2 regions of the Streptomyces sp. NPDC026246 genome follow, and region 2 is predicted to be linked to the other one. Evidence: riboswitches for the same ligand, from Rfam matches in the RefSeq annotation. Region 2 holds a riboswitch; the other holds the start of a gene.

The links. Region 2 has a riboswitch for cyclic di-AMP ahead of ACZ4M5_RS26600 (M23 family metallopeptidase). Riboswitches for the same ligand answer to the same signal wherever they lie in the genome.
Region 1: another riboswitch for cyclic di-AMP. It lies ahead of ACZ4M5_RS23615 (transglycosylase family protein); the one in region 2 lies ahead of ACZ4M5_RS26600 (M23 family metallopeptidase).

Annotation. Positions count from the first base shown of each region.
Region 1 is NZ_JBVHPJ010000009.1:238,754-245,835, forward strand. Features, by position in the region: gene ACZ4M5_RS23600 (nucleoside triphosphate pyrophosphohydrolase) at 1-883, shown strand, start outside; gene ACZ4M5_RS23605 (cytochrome P450 family protein) at 930-2,204, shown strand; gene ACZ4M5_RS23610 (transglycosylase family protein) at 2,384-3,373, shown strand; cyclic di-AMP (ydaO/yuaA leader) riboswitch at 3,602-3,768, shown strand; gene ACZ4M5_RS23615 (transglycosylase family protein) at 3,773-4,501, shown strand; gene eno (phosphopyruvate hydratase) at 4,902-6,182, shown strand; gene ACZ4M5_RS23625 (FtsB family cell division protein) at 6,287-6,763, shown strand; gene ACZ4M5_RS23630 (DUF501 domain-containing protein) at 6,830-7,082, shown strand, end outside.
Region 2 is NZ_JBVHPJ010000011.1:238,177-245,258, forward strand. Features, by position in the region: gene ACZ4M5_RS26580 (SpoIIE family protein phosphatase) at 1-556, shown strand, start outside; gene ACZ4M5_RS26585 (MarR family winged helix-turn-helix transcriptional regulator) at 637-1,146, opposite strand; gene ACZ4M5_RS26590 (dihydrofolate reductase family protein) at 1,433-2,563, shown strand; tRNA gene ACZ4M5_RS26595 (tRNA-Met) at 2,668-2,741, shown strand; cyclic di-AMP (ydaO/yuaA leader) riboswitch at 3,041-3,197, shown strand; gene ACZ4M5_RS26600 (M23 family metallopeptidase) at 3,209-4,240, shown strand; gene ACZ4M5_RS26605 (aldo/keto reductase) at 4,385-5,338, shown strand; gene ACZ4M5_RS26610 (PrsW family intramembrane metalloprotease) at 5,366-6,712, opposite strand; gene trmB (tRNA (guanosine(46)-N7)-methyltransferase TrmB) at 6,771-7,082, opposite strand, start outside.

The DNA.
Region 1 (7,082 bases), on a different contig from region 2:
GCCCGCCTGGCAGGCCCTGCACGCGGCCGACCGGGTGCTGTGCGCGGACGGGGCCCACCCGCAGCTGCCCTATCTGCGCGAGGCCGGCATCACCGTCGAGGTGGCGTCGCCCACCGCGCAGGACCTCGTCGACGCCTGCGCCGGCGGCCGCACCGTGGTCGTCGTGGCGACGGGCGAGGGCGAGCCGGCCCTGACCGACGGGCTGGCCCGCCTCGCCGGCTCCGGCCGCCTCGCCATGCCGGAGCTGGAGCTGCTCCCGGCCTCCTACGACCTGCCCGGCGCCCGCCTCCTCGACCTCGTCCAGGTCATGGACCGCATCCGCGCCGAATGCCCCTGGTCGTCCCGGCAGACCCACAAGGGCCTCGCCAAGTACGGCATCGAGGAGGCGTACGAGCTGGTCGAGGCGATCGAGGAGGGGGACCGCGACGAACTGCGCGAGGAGCTCGGGGACGTCCTCCTGCAGGTCGTCTTCCACGCTCGCATCGCCGAGGAGGACACGGAGGCGCCCTTCTCCATCGACGACGTGGCCGGCGGCATCGTCGCCAAGCTCGTCCACCGCCACCCGCACGTGTTCGGCGACGCGACGGCCACCACCCCCGAGGAGGTCAAGGCCCACTGGCTGCGCACCAAGGCGATCGAGAAGCAGCGCACCTCCGTCACCGACGGCGTCCCCCTCGGCCAGCCGGGACTGGCCCTGGCCGCCAAGCTGGCCTCCCGGGCCCGTACGGCCGGCCTCGACATACCCCTGCCCCCGGTCGAGGGCATCGGCTACGAGCTGCTGGCCCTGGCGGTCCGCGCCGAGGCCGAGGGCGTCGACCCGGAGGCGGCGCTCAGAGCCGCGGCCCGCGCCTACCGGGACGCGATCCTGCAGGCCGAGGGCTGAGGAGACCCGGGCCGGGCGGGTCCGGCGGGCCGGATACGGTCGGACCGTGACCGACCAGCCCCAGCCCAGCACGCCCGCCGCCGCCCCGGAACTCTTCACCTGGGAGTTCGCGAGCGACCCCTACCCCGCCTACGCCTGGCTGCGCGAGCACGCCCCGGTGCACCGGACGCGGCTGCCCAGCGGGGTGGAGGCCTGGCTGGTCACGCGCTACGCGGACGCCAAGCAGACGCTCGCCGACCCCCGGCTCTCCAAGAACCCGGCGCACCACGACGAACCGGCCCACGCCAAGGGCAAGACGGGGATCCCGGGGGAGCGCAAGGCGGAGCTGATGACGCACCTGCTGAACATCGACCCACCGGACCACACCCGGTTGCGGCGGCTGGTGTCCAAGGCGTTCACCCCCCGCCGGGTCGCCGAGTTCGCCCCCCGGGTGCAGGAGCTGACCGACGGGCTCATCGACCGGTTCGCGCGGACGGGGTCGGCGGACCTCATCCACGAGTTCGCCTTCCCGCTGCCCATCTACGCCATCTGCGACCTGCTCGGCGTCCCCCGCGAGGACCAGGACGACTTCCGCGACTGGGCGGGCATGATGATCCGTCACCAGGGCGGGCCCCGCGGCGGCGTCGCCCGCTCGGTGAAGAAGATGCGGGGCTACCTCGCCGAGCTGATCCACCGCAAGCGCGAGGCGCTGCCCGGCGAACCGGCCCCCGGCGAGGACCTCATCTCCGGGCTCATCCGCGCCTCCGACCACGGTGAGCACCTCACCGAGAACGAGGCGGCGGCCATGGCGTTCATCCTGCTGTTCGCCGGGTTCGAGACGACCGTCAACCTCATCGGCAACGGCACCTACGCCCTGCTCACCCACCCCGGGCAGCGGGCCCGCCTGCAGGCGTCCCTCGCCGCCGGGGAGCAGGACCTGCTGGAGACCGGCGTCGAGGAACTGCTGCGCTACGACGGCCCCGTCGAACTCGCGACCTGGCGCTTCGCCACCCAGCCGCTGACCGTCGGCGGGCAGCGCATCGAGGCCGGCGACCCGGTCCTGGTGGTGCTGGCGGCCGCGGACCGGGACCCGGAGCGGTTCGCCGACCCGGACGCGCTGGACCTGTCCCGCCGGGACAACCAGCACCTCGGGTACGGCCACGGCATCCACTACTGCCTCGGCGCCCCGCTCGCCCGGCTGGAGGGCCAGACCGCCCTCGCCACGCTGCTGACGCGCCTGCCCGACCTCCGGCTCGCAGCCGACCCGGCCGAGCTGCGCTGGCGCGGCGGGCTCATCATGCGAGGGCTGCGCACCCTCCCGGTGGAGTTCACCGCGGTGTGACGCCCGCCGTGTCCAGCGAGCGCCTCCGCCAAACATGACACGCCGTCATGTCTGTGATCTTCACGTGATCTGCGCGGCATGAACTTGTGACAAGTGATCGTCTGCCGATACGTTCACCCATCAACGCGGCCCGGAGACGGCGCCGCGCGGGTCACTGCTGTCTTGCGAAAGGTCTCCGTATGCTCTCCGGGAACGGTCGTCACCGTCGCCCCCGCCAGGCTCCGGCTCTCCTCGTCGCGGCCGGAGTGACCGGCTCCGCCATTGCGATCCCGCTCCTCGGAGCCTCCGGTGCCAGCGCTGCCGACGGCGCCACCTGGGACCGGATCGCGGACTGCGAGACCGGCGGGGCCTGGAGCCAGAACAGCGGCAACGGCTACTACGGCGGCCTCGCGCTCTCCCAGGACGACTGGGAGAGCTACGGCGGTCTCGACTACGCCGCGAGCGCCGATCTGGCCAGCCGCTCGCAGCAGATAGCCGTGGCCGAGAGAATCCTCGCCGACCAGGGGGTCGGCGCCTGGCACACCTGTGGGCTCCTCTCCGGCCTCAGGACGGGCTCGTCGGGCTCGGGTGGCGAGTCCGGCTCGTCCGGTGACTCCGCTCCGACAGACTCGACCGGATTGCTCGACTCGTCCGAATCGTCCGGGTCTTCCGCCTCGCCCTCCCCGTCCGCGACGTCTCCGTCGTCTTCCCCGTCCCGCTCGGCTTCGCCTGACGCCTCGTCGGCACCTCGGGGCGAATCGGGTGATTCCGACAAGTCGCGCGACTCTCGTGGTGCCGGTCGGGGATCGGACGGCTCGCGGTCGGCCGCGCCCGAGAGCGAGGCGTCCGGCAAGTCCCGCCCGAGCGACGGCTCCTCGGCTGCGGCGGACGCCGGCTCCGGCCGTCACCGCGGCCCCAGCGCCGACGAGAGTGCCGGGTCCGCGGACGGCGGTACGGGCGGCTCCTCGGGGCGGCACGCCTCACGCGACGAGGAGGCGTCCGACGAGAAGTCGGAGGGTGCCTACATCGTCGGCGTCGGGGACAGCGCCTGGTCCATCGCCGACTCCCTCCGGATCGACGGGGGATGGCACGAGCTGTACGCCGGGGGCGAGAAGGCGGCCGAGGGCGACTCGGAGCTCGTTCTGCCCGGTCAGACGCTTACCGCAGAGGACGAAACGGACGGGAAGTAGCCGTTCGGGCAGTGCGGGAACGGCGGCGGAAGTCGCCCCGAATCGACGCGAGTTCACGCCATGTTTCGCGGCCTATGTCCCGTATAAACGTGGTGAGAGATAGGTCTCAGAAGCCTTGATCGTCTTTGAAATTCCGGCGATCGCCTGTCTACGGTCGTGACCGCTCGCCACCGCGAGCCCCGGCGGCCGCAACGCCGAATCCTGCCAGCGGCCGTACGGGAACAGTCGTCGCGTCAAGCGCCGTAGGCAGGAGCGGGGGACCCAAGGTAGGTGCCCGACCGGCTTGTTGCGCCGGAAGGGCTAGGGGTGGAGCCGCGTCCCGTGAGGGACGTGGCCGGGCAACTCAACCGGCCCGAACCCGACAGCTCACCTCGCAGGCGTCGGTGAGGGGATCCATCCATGCTGTTTTCCGGCAAGGGCAAGCACCGTCGTCCGTCCAAGGCCACTCGCGCCATCGCCGTCGCCGGTGTCGCCTCCGCCGCCGTCGCCGCTCCGCTGATGGCGGCCGGCAACGCCTCCGCCGCCACCGCCTCCGAGTGGGACGCCGTCGCCCAGTGCGAGTCCGGCGGCAACTGGTCCATCAACACCGGCAACGGTTACTACGGCGGTCTGCAGTTCTCCGCCTCCACGTGGGCCGGCTACGGCGGCACGCAGTACGCCTCCACCGCCGACAAGGCCACGAAGGCGCAGCAGATCGAGATCGCCGAGAAGGTCCTCGCCAGCCAGGGCAAGGGCGCCTGGCCGGTCTGCGGCAAGGGCCTGTCGAGCGCCGGCTACACCGGCGGCGGTTCCACCGACTCCGGCAGCTCCGCCGGCTCCTCGCAGCAGAACCAGCAGAGCCAGCAGAGCCAGCAGAGCCAGCAGAGCACCGAGTCGCGTGAGACCCAGCAGCAGCCGGCCTCCCGTTCCGACGAGCGTCCGGCCGCCAAGAAGACCGTCACCACCCCGACCGGCAAGAAGGTCAAGAAGGGCGACGGCGAGTACAAGGTCGTCAAGGGCGACACCCTCAGCTCCATCGCGGCCGAGGAGAAGGTCAAGGGCGGCTGGGAGAAGCTGTTCAAGCTGAACAAGGACATCGTCGAGGACGCCAACCTCATCTACCCGGGCCAGCAGCTGCACCTGAAGTAAGCAGCAGCGCCCACCGCCGCAGGGCGGTCCGCACCGCGCACCCGCGGTCCGGCCGCCCGGCGGCCCCCGCCCTCGTGGGAGGCCCCGCCCTGACAGGCGGCCCCCCGCCGCACGGGCGGGACCCCCGTCCCCACGGGCTCCCCGCCCCGGTGCGTGTTCCCCCGTACGCACCGGGGCGGGGTCATGTCCGCCCGGGCTCCGGCGGCCGAGTTTCGGCCGGTTGTGGCGAACCTGCTTTGTTCCGTTCGGAAACAATTTACTCTCGGTTCTGTCCATGGGGTGGGCGACCCGGTGGCCGATCGCCCGGAGCCGGTTAGGCTCATGTCGCGAGCCACCACGGCCCGCACCTCGCCGGGTCCACGCGACCCGCGTCACCGCGTCACATAAGAAGGAGATGCTCGTGCCGTCCATCGACGTCGTCGTAGCCCGGGAAATCCTGGACTCCCGAGGCAACCCCACGGTCGAGGTCGAGGTCGGCCTCGACGACGGCAGCACCGGCCGTGCCGCCGTCCCGTCCGGCGCCTCCACGGGCGCCTTCGAGGCCATCGAGCTCCGCGACGGCGACTCGAACCGCTACCTCGGCAAGGGTGTGGAGAAGGCCGTCCTCGCGGTCATCGAGCAGATCGGCCCGGAGCTGGTCGGCTACGACGCCACCGAGCAGCGCCTGATCGACCAGGCGATGTTCGACCTGGACGCCACCGACAACAAGGGCTCGCTCGGCGCCAACGCCATCCTCGGCGTCTCCCTCGCCGTCGCCCACGCCGCCTCCGAGGCCAGCGACCTGCCGCTGTTCCGCTACCTGGGCGGCCCGAACGCGCACCTGCTGCCGGTGCCGATGATGAACATCCTGAACGGCGGCTCGCACGCCGACTCCAACGTGGACATCCAGGAGTTCATGATCGCGCCCGTCGGCGCGGAGTCCTTCTCCGAGGCACTGCGCTGGGGCGCCGAGGTCTACCACACGCTGAAGAAGGTCCTGAAGGGCAAGGGCCTGGCCACCGGCCTCGGCGACGAGGGCGGCTTCGCCCCGAACCTCGGCTCCAACCGCGAGGCCCTCGACCTCATCCTCGAGGCGATCAAGGAAGCCGGCTACACCCCCGGCGAGCAGATCGCCCTCGCGCTCGACGTGGCCGCGTCCGAGTTCTACAAGGACGGCGTCTACACCTTCGAGGGCAAGGAGCGCTCGGCGGCCGAGATGACCGAGTACTACGCGGAGCTCGTCGACGCGTACCCGCTCGTCTCCATCGAGGACCCGCTGTTCGAGGACGACTGGGAGGGCTGGAAGACCATCACCGACAAGCTCGGTGACAAGGTCCAGCTCGTCGGCGACGACCTGTTCGTCACCAACCCCGAGCGCCTCGCCCGCGGCATCGAGGAGGGCGCCGCCAACGCCCTGCTGGTGAAGGTGAACCAGATCGGTTCGCTGACCGAGACCCTGGACGCCGTGGAGCTGGCCCAGCGCAACGGCTTCAAGTGCATGATGTCCCACCGCTCCGGCGAGACCGAGGACGTCACCATCGCCGACCTGGCCGTCGCCACCAACTGCGGCCAGATCAAGACCGGCGCCCCGGCCCGCTCCGAGCGCGTCGCCAAGTACAACCAGCTGCTGCGCATCGAGGAGATCCTCGACGACGCCGCGGTCTACGCCGGCCGCAGCGCCTTCCCGCGCTTCAAGGGCTGACCCCGGCCACAAGAGGCAGCGTCGTACGTACGTCCCCGGACTCGGTCCCGTACCGTGTCCGGGGACGTACGCGCGTATGACGGTGGAGCGGGAGGCGGACTGACATGGCCGTGAAGGACCGGGACCGGTTCTCCACCGCGACCAGGATCCGGCTGCTCGGTGAGCAGACCGCGGCCCGGGTCTACCGCTCCCAGACCAGGCGCCAGGCCCGCCGCTCCCGGCTGACCGGCCGGGCGGCGCTGCTCGCGCTGGTGCTCTGCTCGCTGATCGTGGCCCTGGCCTGGCCGATGCGCCAGTACGTCTCCCAGCGCGCCGAGATCGAGGACCTGCAGCGCGAGCAGCAGCAGGCGCGGGAGCGCGTCGAGCGGCTGCGCGACGCCAAGGCGCGCTGGCAGGACGACGCGTACGCGGAGCAGCAGATCCGGCAGCGGTTGCACTACGTCATGCCGGGGGAGACGGGGTTCGTCGTCGTCGACCCGGACGCGGCGAAGCAGGCGCGCACCGACCTGGGCGCGGCGGACCGCCCCTGGTACGCCAATGTCTGGGACGGGATCGACAAGGCCGACGACTCCGGCCGCTGAACGCGCGCCCAGTGCTCCCCCAGTGACCCCGCAGAGAACCCAGAGAAAGACACGCTGAAGACAGTCATGGAAACGCCCCCGCCGACCACCCCGCGCACCGAACCCACCGACGCGGACGTCGAGGCCTTCAAGCAGCAGCTCGGTCGGCCCCCGCGCGGACTGCGGGCCATCGCGCACCGCTGCCCCTGCGGACAGCCCGACGTCGTGGAGACGGCCCCGCGCCTGCCCGACGGCACGCCCTTCCCGACGCTGTACTACCTGACGTGCCCGAAGGCCAACTCGGCGATCGGCACGCTGGAGGCGAACGGCGTGATGAAGG
Region 2 (7,082 bases):
CTCCGGCGACGCCTGGGCCCGTGTCCGCGCCGGGGACCGGCTGACCCTGCTGCTCGCCGACGGGCTCGGGCACGGGGAGAAGGCCGCCGAGGCCTCCACCGCGGCGGTGACCGCGCTGCGCGGCCTGGCCGAGCTGCCGCCGCCGGAGATCCTGCGGCGTCTGGGCCCGGCTCTGCGCCCCACCCGGGGGGCGGCCGTCGCCGTGGCGCAGGCCGATCTGTCCACGGGACGGCTGGACTTCGCCGGGATCGGCAACGTCGGCGCCCGGCTGCGCACCGGCGGGGAGTGGCGGCCGCTGCTGTCCCGGCCCGGCATCGTGGGGGCCCAGGCACCGGCCGACGTCCCCGTGCAGAGCGGGCCGTGGCACGACGACAGCCTGCTGGTGCTGCACAGCGACGGTCTGCCCAGCCGCTGGAGCACGCCCGAGGACGTGCTCCTGACCTGCGACCCGGCGGTGGTCGCCGCGGTGGTGCTGCGCGACTCGGGCAGTGCGGCCCGCCCGGTGCGCGACGACACGTGTGTGGCGGTGCTGAAGGGGGGCTCGCCCGGGGCTTGACGGCCGGGCGGGGGCGTGCGGACCGGGCGGGGGCGTGAGGCCGGGCCGGGGCGAGGGGACCGGCCGGTCCCTCGGATCCCTCACGGGCCGGCGGGTGGCTCGCCGGCTCGGGGCGGCGCGTGGTCCTGGGCGGCCAGGAAGGCGCGCAACCCCCTTCTCAGTGCCTCCCGTTCGGCAGGCCGCATCGCGGCCACGGCGACGGTGAGGGCGTGGGTGCGGCGACCGGCGACGTCGCTCAGGACGTTGCGGCCGTGCGTGGTGAGCCGGAGCTGGACCTCGCGGCGGGTGTCCGGGTGCGGGGCCCGTTCCAGCAGGCCGGCCGCCGCGAGCCGGTCGCAGAGGCGGCTGGCGGTGGGCAGGCCGATGTCCAGCCGCTCCGCCAGGGCGGTGAGGTTGAGTCCGGGTGCCCTCTGCACCGTGCGCAGCGCCCGCAACTGATGCGGGGACAGCCGCAGGGACGCCTCCTGGGCCGCGACCGTCCACAGGACCGCCAGGCTGTCCACCGCGTCGGCGATCTGCGAGGCGACGGCTTCCGGGCCCTCGCCCGGCCCCCTGGCCCGGTGGTCACCGGGCCCGCCGAATCCGGTCACAAAACGGTCACTTTCCATAAGCTCCGGGTGCTGTGGAGGTCGCCCTCTTGCAAAGGCTGTACCCGAAGAGCCGAGCGGCAAGCAGACCGTTGCACGGCCGTCACCGGCCTGACGGCGGCTCAGCCCGCGCCGGGTTCCGCCGGTGCGGCCGGCGGCGGGGGGGTGCCGTCCCCGTCCGGCCGGGTGACCGCGTAAGACTTGGCCACGTCCCACTCAGCCCGGCCAGCCCGTCCAGTCCCATCCAGGCCCATCCAGTCCCGCTTTTCCGACCAGCCGCGGAGCGTCGATGCCTCACCCGTACGTCCTGCTGTCCGCCGCCGTCTCCCTCGACGGCTACCTGGACGACACCGGACCCGAACGCCTGTTCCTGTCGAGCCCGGCCGACTTCGACCGCGTCGACGAGGTGCGCGCGTCCGTCGACGCGATCCTGGTCGGCGCGGGCACGATCCGGGCCGACAACCCCCGCCTCCTGGTCAACTCCCCGGAGCGCCGCGCCGCCCGCACCGCCGCGGGCCGGCCCGAGTACCCCCTCAAGGTCACCGTCAGCGGCACCGGCGACCTCGACCCGGAGGCCCACTTCTGGCACACCGGCGGCGAGAAGGTCCTCTACACCACCGACGAGGGCGCCGGGCGCGCCCGCGCCCTCGGCCTCGCCACCGACGTCGTCCCGCTGGGCGCGGCCCTCGACTGGCGCCGGCTCCTCACCCACCTGCACGACGTGCGGGGCGTGCGGCGGCTGATGGTCGAGGGCGGCGGCCTGATCCACACCCAGCTGCTCACCCAGGGGCTCGCCGACGAGATCCAGCTGGTCCTCGCCCCGCTCTTCGTGGGTGACCCCGACGCGCCCCGCCTCTTCGGCCCCGGCGGCTACCCGCCGGGCCGGCTGCGGCTGGTCGACAGCCGCCGGATCGAGGACGTCGTCCTGATGCGCTACGAACCGACCGCCCCCGGCACCGGGCCGCTCCCGGTCGCCGCCGACCACCGCTGGCTGGCCGCCGCCTGCGAGCTCGCGGAGCACTGCCCGCCCTCCGCGACCGCGTTCAGCGTCGGGGCGGTGGTGGTCGCGGCCGACGGCACCGAACTGGCCCGCGGCCACTCCCGCGAGGGCGGCGACCCGGTGGTTCACGCCGAGGAGGCGGCCCTGGCCAAGCTCGATCCGGCCGACCCCAGGCTCGCCGGGGCGACCGTCTACAGCAGCCTCGAACCCTGCGCCCGCCGTGCCTCCCGCCCGGCGCCCTGCGCCCGGCTGATCCTCGACGCGGGTGTGCGGCGGGTCGTCACGGCCTGGCGCGAGCCGGACACCTTCGTATCCGGGGCCGACGGCAGCGGTGTCCTGGCCGCCGGGGGAGCGCAGGTCGTCCTCCTGCCCGAGCACGAGGAGCGGGCCAAGGCCCCGAACCGGCACCTGCTGCCCTGAGCGCGGCGCTCCGGGCCGGGGTGTGCCGGGGCCGGTGCCGGGGGCGCCGGACCGGGGTGTGCGCGAGACGTCCCGCGGATGGCGTACACTGGTGAACACAACGACGCGGGGTGGAGCAGCTCGGTAGCTCGCTGGGCTCATAACCCAGAGGTCGCAGGTTCAAATCCTGTCCCCGCTACTGAAGGCCGAGGGCCGGAATCCGAAAGGGTTCCGGCCCTCGGTGCGTTTCCCTCCGGTCGTCGACCGGCCGTCACACACGGTGAGTGAACCGCCCCGCTGCGCATAACAACTGACACACCGTCAAGTCCCGTGCGGTGTCCGGGAGGCGGTCAACTCGCCCGATTCACCCCGGTCGTGGCAGGTTGGTCCGCGCGAAAAAGGTTAATGATCAAGCGGAAGCGCTGGAATACGCACCGCGCCATCCATTAACGTTCGATAACGCAGCGCGGTCGTCCCAGCCGTCACAGAAGGCGGCTCCGTGCGCACGCGCCGAATCCCGCAAGGGAACCGGGGAACCACCACTTGGGGTGAATCGAGCGGATGCCGCCGTGGCAGCACGGCAGGTATACGCGCGTAGGAGACCTTCCTGCTCCGAACCCGTCAGCTAACCCGGTAGGCGAGAAGGAAGGAAAGGAGCACGCCCACGTGGCGTCCAACCGGCCTGCCCCCGCTGCCCCGTTCGCGGCGGACCAGCGCGACCCCGAGACCTTCGGCTTCGGCCGTCAGCGCACCGACGAGGGCCCGTTCCAGGAGTGGAACCCCACCGCGGAGTCCATCCGCCCCGTCCGTGGCCGGCACCGCGTCTCCAAGCAGCGCGGCGGAGGACTCGCCCGCAGCTCCACCGTCCTCGGCGTCGGTGTCATAGCCGCCGTCGGCGCGGGCGGCATGGCCAGCGCCCAGACCGGCAAGCCGCCGGTGTCGATCTCCGTCCCGGACCTTCCCTCGGTGGGTTCCCTCCTCTCGGACGACGACACCCCCGAAGGCTCCGCCACCCCGCTCAGCAGCCTGGGCACCACGACCGCCGAGGCCGAGCCGGGCGCCGACGGCGCCGGTGAGGCCCTGCGCGCCCGGATCATGGCCCAGGTCGAGCACCAGCAGGACCAGATCGACACCAAGGCCGCCCAGGAGGCCGCGGCCGCCGCCGAGAAGGCGGCCCAGGAGGCCGTCGCCAAGGCCGAGAAGGAGGCCAAGGCCAAGGCCGCCGAGGCGAAGAAGAAGGCGGAGGAGGCGGCCGAGAAGAAGGCCGAGGCCGAGCGGCTCGCCGCCCTCGCCAAGCAGTACACGCTGCCGACCTCCTCGTACACCCTCACCTCCAGCTTCGGCCAGGCCGGCGCCTACTGGTCCTCCGGCTACCACACCGGTCTCGACTTCGCCGCCCCCACGGGCACACCGATCAAGGCGGTCCACAGCGGCACCATCACCGAGGCCGGCTGGAACGGCTCCTACGGCTACAAGACCGTCCTCACCCTCGACGACGGCACCGAGATCTGGTACGCGCACCAGTCGTCGATCGGCGTCAGCGTCGGCCAGAAGGTCGGCACCGGCGACGTCATCGGCCGTGTCGGCGCCACCGGCAACGTCACCGGCGCCCACCTCCACCTCGAAGTCCACACCGGCGGTTCCGCGAGCGGCATCGACCCCATGGCGTGGCTGCGGGGCAAGGGACTCAACCCGTAGACGCACCGCGCCCGTCGAAGCACCGGCAGCCCTGACGACGACCCCCCGGCGTCAGGGCTGCCGGTCTTCGCCGGCCGGGGTGTTCGCCCGGGGTCGTGCGCAGCTTGCGGAATGGGCCGTTCCGCGCGGTCGTTGACCCAGGGTATGACTGCTACGACGAATCTGCGCAAGCTCGGCTCCTCCGACCTCGAGGTCTTCCCGCTCGCCCTCGGCGGCAACGTCTTCGGCTGGACCGCCGACGAGGACCGTTCCTTCGCCGTCCTCGACGCCTACACCGCGGCCGGCGGCAACTTCGTCGACACCGCCGACGTCTACTCGGCGTGGGCCGAGGGCAACCGGGGCGGGGAGTCCGAGACCATCCTCGGCAGGTGGCTCCGGGCGCGCGGCAACCGCTCCGAGGTCGTCGTCGCCACCAAGGTGAGCCAGCACCTCGACTTCCAGGGGCTGTCCGCCGCCACCATCAAGGCCGCCGCCGACGCCTCCCTGCGCCGGCTGGGTACCGACCACATCGATCTGTACTACACCCACTACGACCGGCCCGAGGTGCCCGTCGAGGAGATCATCGGCGCCCTCGACGAGCTCGTCAAGGCAGGCAAGGTGCGGCACATCGCCGCCTCCAACATCTCCGCGGAGCGGCTGCGGGAGTCCCTGGAGTTCTCCGACCGCGAGGGACTGGCCCGCTACGTGGCCCTCCAGCCCCACTACAACCTGGTCTCCCGCGACACCTACGAGGGCGGGCTCCAGGACTTCGCCGAGCGCAGCGGCCTCGCGGCCGTGCCCTACTACGCGCTCGCGTCCGGCTTCCTCACGGGCAAGTACCGCCCCGGTACGACCGTCGAGAGCGCGCGGGCCGGGGGCGCGGCCAGGCACCTGGAGACGGAGCGCGGGCGCCGGGTGCTCGACGCGCTCGACGAGATCGCCGCGGCGCACGAGGTGCCGGTGGCGACGGTGGCCCTGGCCTGGCTCGCCGCCCGCCCGACCGTGGTCGCGCCGATCGCCTCCGCGCGGACGGTGGAGCAGCTGCCGGCGCTGGTGGGGGTGGCGCAGCTGACCCTGACGGACGCGGAGACCGCCCGGCTCGACGAGGCCTCCGCCTGACGGGACGCGGGGGAGCGGCGGCGCGGCTCAGGAGCGGTAGGGGTTGTACGGGCTGTACGCCGGGTGGGGAGCCGGCTGGTGGACCTGGCCGTACGCGCCGTGCACCCCGTGCACCGGCCAGGGCTGCACCATGGCCGGAGGCGGCGGGGAGGTGATCCGGGCCGCGTGGACCAGGGCCGGGCGGGCCGCCTCCCGGCGCCGCCACAGCTCGCCGAGCAGTTCCAGCTCGCGGACCGTGAAGCCGGCGCCGGCCCGGCCGCGGCGGGCCCGGTGGCGGAGGAACGCGAGGGACGTCGCGTATGCCTCGTACCGCGCCACCTCGCGCGCCGCGCCCCTGCCCGCATGGCGCCGGGCGTGGGCGCGGGCGATCCGCCGGGCCCGCATCGAGCCCAGGGCGTACGGCTCCGCCGGGTCCAGCCAGCCGGCCACCGCGTACGCGGGCAGCTCCTCGCGCACGGTCCGCAGCTCCCGCTGCCGGGTCCAGATCACCAGCCACGTCAGCAGACCGAAGATCGGCACCATGAACGCCGCGTACACGGCGAAGAAGCCGTACTCGCCGAACGACGAGGAGCCGTTCCACATCGCGTGCATGCCCATCGCCAGCAGCAGCCCGGCGAGCGGGAACGCCACGCCGCGGACCCGGCCGCGGTCCCCCCGGAGCGCGGCGACGCCGAAGCCGATGCCGGTGAGGACCGTGAACAGCGGGTGGGCGAACGGCGACATGATGATGCGGACGAAGAAGGTCGCCGCCGTGACGGACGCGATGCCCCTGCCGCCGGTCATCTGGTCCGTGCCGAAGGCGGTGCCCAGGTAGAGGATGTTCTCGGTGAACGCGAAGCCGGTCGCCGTGACGCCGGCCACGACGACGCCGTCGATGATCCCCGTGAAGTCGCGTCGCCGGAACAGGAAGACCAGCAGGACGGCCGCCGCCTTGGCGGACTCCTCGACCACCGGCGCTATCACCGTCGCGCCGAGCGTGTCCGCGCCGGACGGGTCCGCGGTGGCCGTGGCTATCCATCTCGTGGCGAAGCTGTTGGCGACGATCGCTATCAGCGCGGCCGCGCAGGCCCCCCAGGCGAAGCAGAACAACAGGTTCCGCCAGGGGCCCGGTTCGACCCGGTCCAGCCAGCGGAACGACGCCAGCAGCAGGGGGACCGGGAGGACGGCCAGGCCCAGCCCGACCAGGAACCCTTCCGTACCGGTCTCCTCGCGCACCAGGGCGAGGATGACCAGGCCGGATATCGCGAGGAGCGTGCTGGGCGCGCCGTAGCGCACCCAGGGCCGCTGCCACCAGTGCGCGTGCCGCAGGGACCCGCCGACGGGGGTGCCGTCGGCGGGTCCGCTGGGATACGGATGCGGGGAACTGGTGGCCACGGCTTCGACCCTAACGACGGAGGGGCGCCGTCCGCAGGCGGGAAGGTGACGGGCGCGGTCAGGCGCCGGCGGAGGGCTGGGGTTGGTCCGCGTGTGGTACGCGCCGGAACAGGAGGTCGTTCACGACATGTCCCTTGTCCAGTCCCTGGCCCTCGAAACGGGTCAGCGGCCGGAAGTCGGGGCGCGGGGCGAAACCGCCGTCGGCCTGGGTGTTCTCGAAGTCCGGGTGCGCCGTGAGGACATCGAGCATCTGTTCGGCGTACGGCTCCCAGTCGGTGGCGCAGTGCAGCAGCGCGCCGGGTCGCAGCCGGGTGGCGGCCAGGGTCAGGAAGTCGGGCTGGATGAGCCGGCGCTTGTGGTGCCGCTTCTT